Linked DNA regions of Methylomagnum ishizawai. The protein of the gene in region 2 binds, or shares a complex with, the protein of the main gene of each other region. Links are inferred from orthologs where the notes say so. Each region holds a gene or a part of one and is shown on either strand. Other genes may lie near its edges.

Evidence for each region.
Region 1: the proteins of yajC (region 2) and K5658_RS10775 are in contact, whole or in part, in a crystal structure (PDB 2RDD), measured with the Escherichia coli proteins. The link is inferred for Methylomagnum ishizawai from one-to-one orthologs.

What each region holds. Positions count from the first base shown.
Region 1 is NZ_AP019783.1:2,367,238-2,371,457, reverse strand. What follows is about bases 429-4,220. They hold K5658_RS10775 (efflux RND transporter permease subunit), read left to right. Parts: upstream 429-828; coding sequence 829-4,020; downstream 4,021-4,220. Other genes in these bases: K5658_RS10770 (efflux transporter outer membrane subunit), read left to right, coding at 4,017-4,220; K5658_RS10780 (efflux RND transporter periplasmic adaptor subunit), read left to right, coding at 429-832. In the rest of the region: more of K5658_RS10780, read left to right, coding at 1-428.
Region 2 is NZ_AP019783.1:2,142,253-2,145,784, forward strand. The notes cover bases 322-2,997. They hold yajC (preprotein translocase subunit YajC), read left to right. Parts: upstream 322-1,323; coding sequence 1,324-1,671; downstream 1,672-2,997. Other genes in these bases: tgt (tRNA guanosine(34) transglycosylase Tgt), read left to right, coding at 322-1,219; secD (protein translocase subunit SecD), read left to right, coding at 1,735-2,997. In the rest of the region: more of tgt, read left to right, coding at 113-321; more of secD, read left to right, coding at 2,998-3,532. UniProt on the Escherichia coli protein: The SecYEG-SecDF-YajC-YidC holo-translocon (HTL) protein secretase/insertase is a supercomplex required for protein secretion, insertion of proteins into membranes, and assembly of membrane protein complexes.

The DNA.
Region 1 (4,220 bases), 220 kb from region 2 along the record:
CACCCGCCTCGACCTCGCCCGCAACGACCTGGGCCGCGCCGAACGGCTACACCAGTCGAAGGCGATTTCCGAGGAGGAATACGACGCCAGGACCAAGGCGGTGCGCGAATCCACGGCGGCGGTGCGCTCCTTGGAAGCCGCCTTGCAAACCGCCCGGCTCAACCTGGAATTCACCGAGGTGCGCTCGCCGATCTCGGGCCGGATCAGCCGCGAACTCCTGACCGTGGGCAATATGGTCAAGGCCGACGAGACGCCATTGGCCCGGATCGTGTCCATCGACCCCGTCTATGTCTACCTCGACGCCGACGAACGGGCGGTCTTGAAATACCGCCGCCTGGCCCAGGCCAGCAAAGGCACGGGCACGGGCACGGGCATCCCGGTCGAGTTGGCTTTGATGGACGAGGCCGGCTTCCCCCATCGCGGCGTCATCGATTACCTGGAGCCGCGCCTCGACGCCAACACCGGCACCTTGCGTATCCGCGGCGTGTTCCACAACCCGGACGAAATCCTGAGTCCCGGCTTCTTCGCCAGGGTCAGGATTCCGGGCGGCACGCCCCATGACGCCCTGCTGCTGCCCGACCGCGCCATCGGCACCGACCAGGGCCAGAAGTTCGTCTGGATCGCCAAGCCCGACGGCGGCGTCGAATACCGCAAGATCAAGCCCGGCGCGTTGTTCGGCAGCCTCAGGGACATCGCGGAAGGCTTGACCCCGGAAGACCCGGTCGTGATCGAAGGCATCCAAAAGCTCCGTCCCGGCGCCAAGATCAAACCGGAAACCACCCTCCTGTCGGACTCGGCGCTCGAACGCCATAACGCGACGGCCCAACCATGACACGATTCACCCATTTCTTCATCGATAGACCGATCTTCGCCTCGGTCCTGTCCATCCTCATCGTGCTGGTCGGCGGGCTGTCGCTGATCGGCATGCCCATCGCCCAATACCCGGAAATCGCCCCGCCCAGCGTGCAGATCAAGGCCACCTATCCGGGCGCCAACGCCGAAGTGCTGGCGGAAACGGTGGCGACGCCCATCGAGCAGGAGGTCAACGGCGTCGAGGACATGCTGTACATGTCCTCGCAGTCCACCAACGACGGCGTGATGCAGCTCACCGTCACCTTCAAGCAGGGCACCAACCTGGACAAGGCCCAAGTCCTGGTCCAGAACCGCGTCACCCTGGCCGAACCGCGCCTACCGGAAGAAGTCCGCCGCCAAGGCATCAGCGTCCGCAAGCGCAGCCCGGACCTGAGCCTGGTGGTGAACCTGATTTCCCCCAACCAGCGCTACGACTCGGTCTACCTCAGCAACTATGCCTTGTTGCAAGTGCGCGACGCCCTGGCCCGTTTGCCCGGCGTGGGCGATGTGTTCCTGTTCGGGGGCCGCGAATACAGCATGCGGGTGTGGCTGGACCCCGAGAAGATCGCCGCCCGCAACCTCACCGCCTCCGACGTGGTGAACGCCATCCGCGAGCAGAACATCCAGGTCGCGGCGGGCGTGCTGGGACAACCGCCGGTACCGCAGGGCCAGGAATTCCAGTTCACCCTCACCACCCAGGGCCGCTTGTCCGACGAGCATCAATTCGGCGAGATCATCGTCAAGAATGGCGCGGACGGCCAAATCACCCGGCTCAAGGACGTGGCCCGCATCGAACTCGGGGCCAAGGACTACGCCTCGCAATTGCGCCTCGACGGCCAGGAAACCGTCGGCCTCGCGATCTTCCAGATGCCCGGCACCAATGCCATCGAGACCAAGGAAGCCGTGGTCCAGACCATGGAAGCCCTGAAACAGCGGTTCCCGGAAGGCGTGGATTATGTGCTGGTCTACGACACCGTGGTGTTCGTGCAGCAATCCATCGAAAAGGTGGTGATGACCCTGTTCGAGGCCATCGCCCTGGTGGTGCTGGTGGTCTTGGTGTTCCTGCAAAACTGGCGGGCGACCATCATCCCCTTGCTGGCGGTGCCGGTGTCCTTGATCGGGACGTTCGGGATCATGGCGGCCCTGGGGCTGTCGCTCAACACGCTGTCGCTGTTCGGGCTGGTGCTGGCCATCGGCATCGTGGTGGACGACGCCATCGTGGTGGTGGAGAACGTCGAGCGCAATATCGCGCTGGGACTCCATGCCCGCGACGCCACCCGCAAAGCCATGGAGGAAGTGGTCGGACCCATCGTCGCCACGGCCTTGGTGCTGGTGGCGGTATTCGTGCCCACGGCCTTCATCACCGGCGTGACCGGGGCGTTCTATAAGCAATTCGCCCTGACCATCTCGGTCTCGACCCTGATTTCGGCCTTCAACTCGCTGACCCTTAGCCCGGCCCTGTGCGCCCTGATGCTGGACCGCGCCCACGACCACAGCCATAAACAAGACCCGCTGACCCGGCTACTGGATTTCCTGTTCGGCTGGTTCTTCCGGGGGTTCAACCGGGTGTTCGGGGCTTTCAGCGCGGGCTATGCCGGATTGGTCCGGCGCCTGATCCGGTTCAGCGCGGTGATGCTGGTCCTCTACGCCGGGCTGAACGGCCTGAATTTCCTGGCCTTCGACCAGGTGCCGACCGGCTTCATCCCCCAGGCGGACCAGGGCTATCTCATCGTCTACGCGCAATTGCCGGACGCCGCCTCGTTCGAGCGTTCCGACGCCGTGGTGAAGGAAGCCAGCGAGATCATCACCCAGATTCCCGGCGTGGCCCATGTCAACGCCTACGCCGGTTTCTCGATCCTGACCTTCGGGGCGCAATCCAACGCCGCGACCCTGTTCGCCCGGCTCGCACCCTTCGAGCAACGCGCCCTCCACCCCGAGCAATCCGCCGATGCCATCATGGGCCAAATCCAACAGCGCATGTTCGGCATCCGCGACGCCTATGTCGCCGTGTTCGCGCCGCCGCCGATCCGGGGCATGAGTTCGGTGGGAGGTTTCAAGCTGCAATTGCAGGACCGCGCCAACCTCGGCCCCACGGAGTTGGAAAAAGCCGCCAACGACATCATCGCCAAGGCCAACCAGCAACCGGGCATGGCCCGGGTGTTCACCACCTTCCGCGCCAATGTGCCGCAGATGCACCTGGATGTGGACCGCACCAAGGCCAAATCCATGGGCCTGCCCCTGGCCGAGGTGTTCGATACTTTGCAGATTTATCTGGGTTCGCTGTATATCAACGATTTCAGCCGGTTCGGGCGCAGCTATCAGGTGGTGGCCCAGGCCGACGCCCAGCACCGCGTGACCCCGGAAGATATCGCCCAGCTCAAAACCCGCAACCTCGCGGGCGAGATGGTCCCGCTCGGCACCTTGGTCAAGACCGAGGAATCCAGCGGTCCCGACCGCATCAACCATTACAACCTGTTCCCGGCGGCGGAAATCAACGGCATGACCCTACCTTCCTTAAGTTCGGGCCAAGCCATCGCCGTGATGGAAGATATCCTGAAAGCCGACCTGCCCGCCGGCGTGGGCTACGAATGGACTGAACTCAGCCTCCAGCAAATCCTGGCCGGCAACACCGCCATCATCGTGTTCCCGCTGAGCGTGATCTTCGTGTTCCTGGCCTTGGCCGCGCAGTACGAAAGCTGGTCGCTGCCGTTCGCGGTGATCTTGATCGTGCCCATGTGTTTGCTGAGCTCGATGGCGGGCGTGTGGCTGCGGGGGATGGACAACAACATCTTCACCCAGGTCGGGTTCATCGTCTTGGTGGGATTGGCCAGCAAGAACGCCATCCTGATCGTGGAGTTCGCCCGCAAGCGCCAGGACCAAGGCTTGGACCGCAAGGCCGCCGCCATCGAGGCGGCGCGGCTCCGGCTCCGGCCCATCCTGATGACCTCGTTCGCCTTCGTGATGGGCGTGTTCCCGCTGATGGTCTCGACCGGGGCGGGGGCCGAGGCACGGCAGATTTTGGGCACGGCGGTATTCAGCGGGATGCTGGGGGTGACCTTCTTCGGGCTGCTGTTGACGCCGGTGTTCTATGTGACGATCCGGGCTTGGGTGGAACGGCGCGGCAGCCCCCAGCCCCAAGCCACGGCAGCGGAGGGACAACATCCATGAAGCACCACAACTCCCGCAAACTCATCCTGCCCACCCTGCTGGCGGTTCAATTGGCGGGCTGCATGGTCGGCCCCGACTACCAAAAACCCAAGACCGACCCCGGTCCCGCATTCGCCAACGCCCAACAGCCCGAGTTCCAAACCCAGGGCATCGAAGGGGCGTGGTGGAAGCAATTCAAAGACCCGCGCCTGGTCAAGCTG
Region 2 (3,532 bases):
GCAAGTCGTGTCGGTTCAAATCCGACCATCGGCACCAACACTAAGCAACCCGCTTACGATTCGGCCCACCCATCCGGTGGGCCGATTTCGTTTCCGACCCCGGAAAAATCCCATGGAATTCAACATAAGCAGCACTTGCGGCGCGGCCCGCCAGGGGGAACTGGTGTTTCCCAGGGGCCGGGTGCGCACCCCGGCCTTCATGCCGGTGGGCACCTACGGCACCGTCAAGGCGATGACGCCGGAGGAACTCGCCGGCCTCGGGGCCGATATCATCCTCGGCAACACCTTCCACCTGATGCTCAGGCCCGGCACCGAAATCATCCGGTTGCACGGCGATCTGCACGGCTTCATGCACTGGCAGGGGCCGATCCTCACCGATTCCGGCGGCTTCCAGGTGTTCAGCCTCGGGGCTATGCGCAAGATCGGCGAGGCGGGGGTGCGCTTCCGCTCGCCGGTGGATGGGAGCGAGGTGTTCCTGGGACCGGAGGAATCCATGGCGGTGCAGCGCGAGCTGGGTTCCGATATCGTGATGATCTTCGACGAATGCACGCCCTATCCCGCCACCTACGAGCAGGCGGCGCAATCGATGCGGCTCTCCCTGCGCTGGGCCGGGCGCAGCCGCGTGGCCCATGGCGACAACCCGGCGGCTTTGTTCGGTATCGTGCAGGGTGGCGTATACGAGGCGCTGCGCTTGGAATCGGTCGAGGGCTTGCGGGCCATCGGCTTCGACGGCTATGCCATCGGCGGCTTGTCGGTGGGCGAACCCAAGGAAGACCGGGCGCGGGTGCTGGACGCCCTGATGCCCCGGATGCCCCAGGACAAGCCACGCTATCTGATGGGCGTGGGCACGCCCGAGGATATCGTCGAGGCGGTGCGGGTCGGCATCGATATGTTCGATTGCGTCATGCCCACCCGCAACGCCCGCAACGGCCATCTCTTCACCCGCAACGGCGCGATCCGTATCCGTAATAGCCAATACCAGCGCGATACCCGGCCCCTGGACGGGGAATGCGGCTGCTATACCTGCCGCCATTACAGCCGGTCCTATCTGCGCCACCTCGACAAATGCGGGGAAATTTTGGGCGCCCGGCTCAATACCATCCACAACCTGTTCTATTACCAGGAACTGATGGCGGGATTGCGGGCGGCCATCGGGGCGGGGAACCTGGACGGCTTCGTCGCCGATTTCTACGCCCGGCAACGGAACGGCGAAGCTTAGGGCCGTGGCCGCCACCCGGTTCCGGCTTCGTCGGCGGAGAGAAATCGTTGCGGATTTTGTGCCATAATGCCGCGCTTTATCCAACGCTAAGCAAAGGATCGATCATGGGTTTCTTCATTTCCGACGCAATGGCCGAGGCACCCGCCCAGGCCGCGCAGGCACCGGGTCTGGCCGGTTTGATCTTGCCGCTGGGCATCCTGGCGGTGTTCTACTTCCTGTTCGTGATGCCCCAGCAAAAGCGCAACAAGGAACAGAAAAAGATGCTCGACAGCCTCGGCAAGGGGGCGGAGGTCGTCACCACCGGCGGTATCCTGGGCAAGGTCTCCGACCTCGACGACAGCTTCGTCCAGCTCGAGCTTTCCGACAACGTCCATATCTACGTGCAGCGCCACGCCATCGCGTCCCTGGTTCCCAAGGGCACCTACAAGGCCAGGAAGAAGGCCGAAAAATAATAAACGGGAGTCCTTCCATCGCGGATGCCTTCCCCCGGCATCGCCCGCTATTAGGCAGCAACCATGCGAAACAGCTTTCCACTTTGGAAAAACCTTTTGATACTCGCCGTGCTGGCGCTCGCGGTCATTTACGCGCTGCCCAACCTATTCGGCGAAGACCCTTCGGTCCAGCTTTCCCCGTCCAGGGGCGCGAAGCTGGACCAGACCACCGTCGAGAAGGTCGAAAAACTCCTGGGCGACGCCGGGCTGAAACCCAAATCGGTCGAACTGGCGGACAAGCGCTTGTTGATCCGCTACGCCCAGACCGATAACCAGATCAAGGCCGCCGACGCCCTGCAAACCGGCATGGGCGACAACTACGTGGTGGCGCTCAACCTCGCCCCCGCGACCCCGGATTGGCTCCGCGCCTTGGGCGCCAAGCCCATGTACCTGGGCCTCGACCTCCGGGGCGGCGTGCATTTCCTGATGCAGGTCGATACCGACGCCGCCCTGACCCAGGCCGAGGAACGCTACGCCGAGGACATCCGCTCCCTGCTGCGGGAAAGCAAGGTCCGCTATCAATCGGTGGACCGCGATGGCAAGGCCGTGGTGGTGAAATTCGCCGACCTCGCCACCCTGGGCCAAGCCAAGGACATCATCAAGCGCGAAGTGCGCGGCTTGGCCCTGGACATCCAGGACACCGTGATCCGCGGCACCCTCACCGAACCCGAGCAACGCGAAATCCGCCGCCTCGCCGTGGCCCAGAACATCACCACCCTGCGCAACCGCGTCAACGAACTGGGCGTGGCCGAACCCTTGATCCAACAGCAGGGCGAGGACCGTATCGTGGTGCAGTTGCCCGGCGTGCAGGATACCGCCCGCGCCAAGGAAATCCTGGGCGCGACCGCGACTTTGGAATTCCGGCTGGTCGATACCGAACACCCGACCCCCACCGAAGAAAGCAAGACCCCCATCGGTTCCCGGCTCTACAAGGACCGCAATGGCAGGCCCCTCCTGCTGCAACGCAAGATCATCGTCACCGGCGACCAGATCGTCGATTCCTCTTCCGGCCTGGAACAGCAATCCGGTTCGGCGGCGGTGTTCGTGACCTTGAACGGTCCCGGTTCCCGTAAGATGGCCGATGTCAGCCGCGAGAACATCGGCAAGCCGATGGCCGTGGTCTACATCGAGAACAAGGCCGAGACCAAGGAGGTCGATGGCCAGAAGGTGACGACGCACCGCAAGGTGGAGGAAGTCATCAACGTGGCGACCATCCGCGACCGCCTGGGCAAGCGCTTCCAGATTTCCGGGCTGGACAGCACCGAGGAAGCCCGCAACCTCGCCCTGTTGCTGCGGGCCGGCGCCCTGGCCGCGCCGGTCGATATCGTCGAGGAACGCACCATCGGTCCCAGCATGGGCAAGGAGAACATCGAGCGCGGCGTGAGTTCCAACGGCTATGGCTTCGTCGCCATCGCGATATTCATGATCGTGTATTACCGCGTGTTCGGCTTGTTCTCGATCCTGGCCTTGGGTTCCAACGTCTTGCTCCTGGTCGCGACGTTGTCGGTGATGCAGGCGACCTTGACCCTGCCCGGCCTCGCCGGTATCGCGCTCACGGTGGGCATGGCCATCGATGCCAACGTCCTCATCAACGAGCGCATCCGCGAGGAACTGCGCCTGGGCATCTCGCCGCAGCTCGCCATCTATGCCGGCTATGAACGCGCCTTCGCCACCATCCTCGATTCCAACGTGACCACCTTCGTGGCCGGTGTCGCCTTGTTCATGCTGGGTTCGGGGCCGGTACGCGGGTTCGCGGCGGTCTTGTGCATCGGCATCCTGACCTCGATCTTCAGCGCCGTGGTGGTTTCGCGGGCGCTGGTCA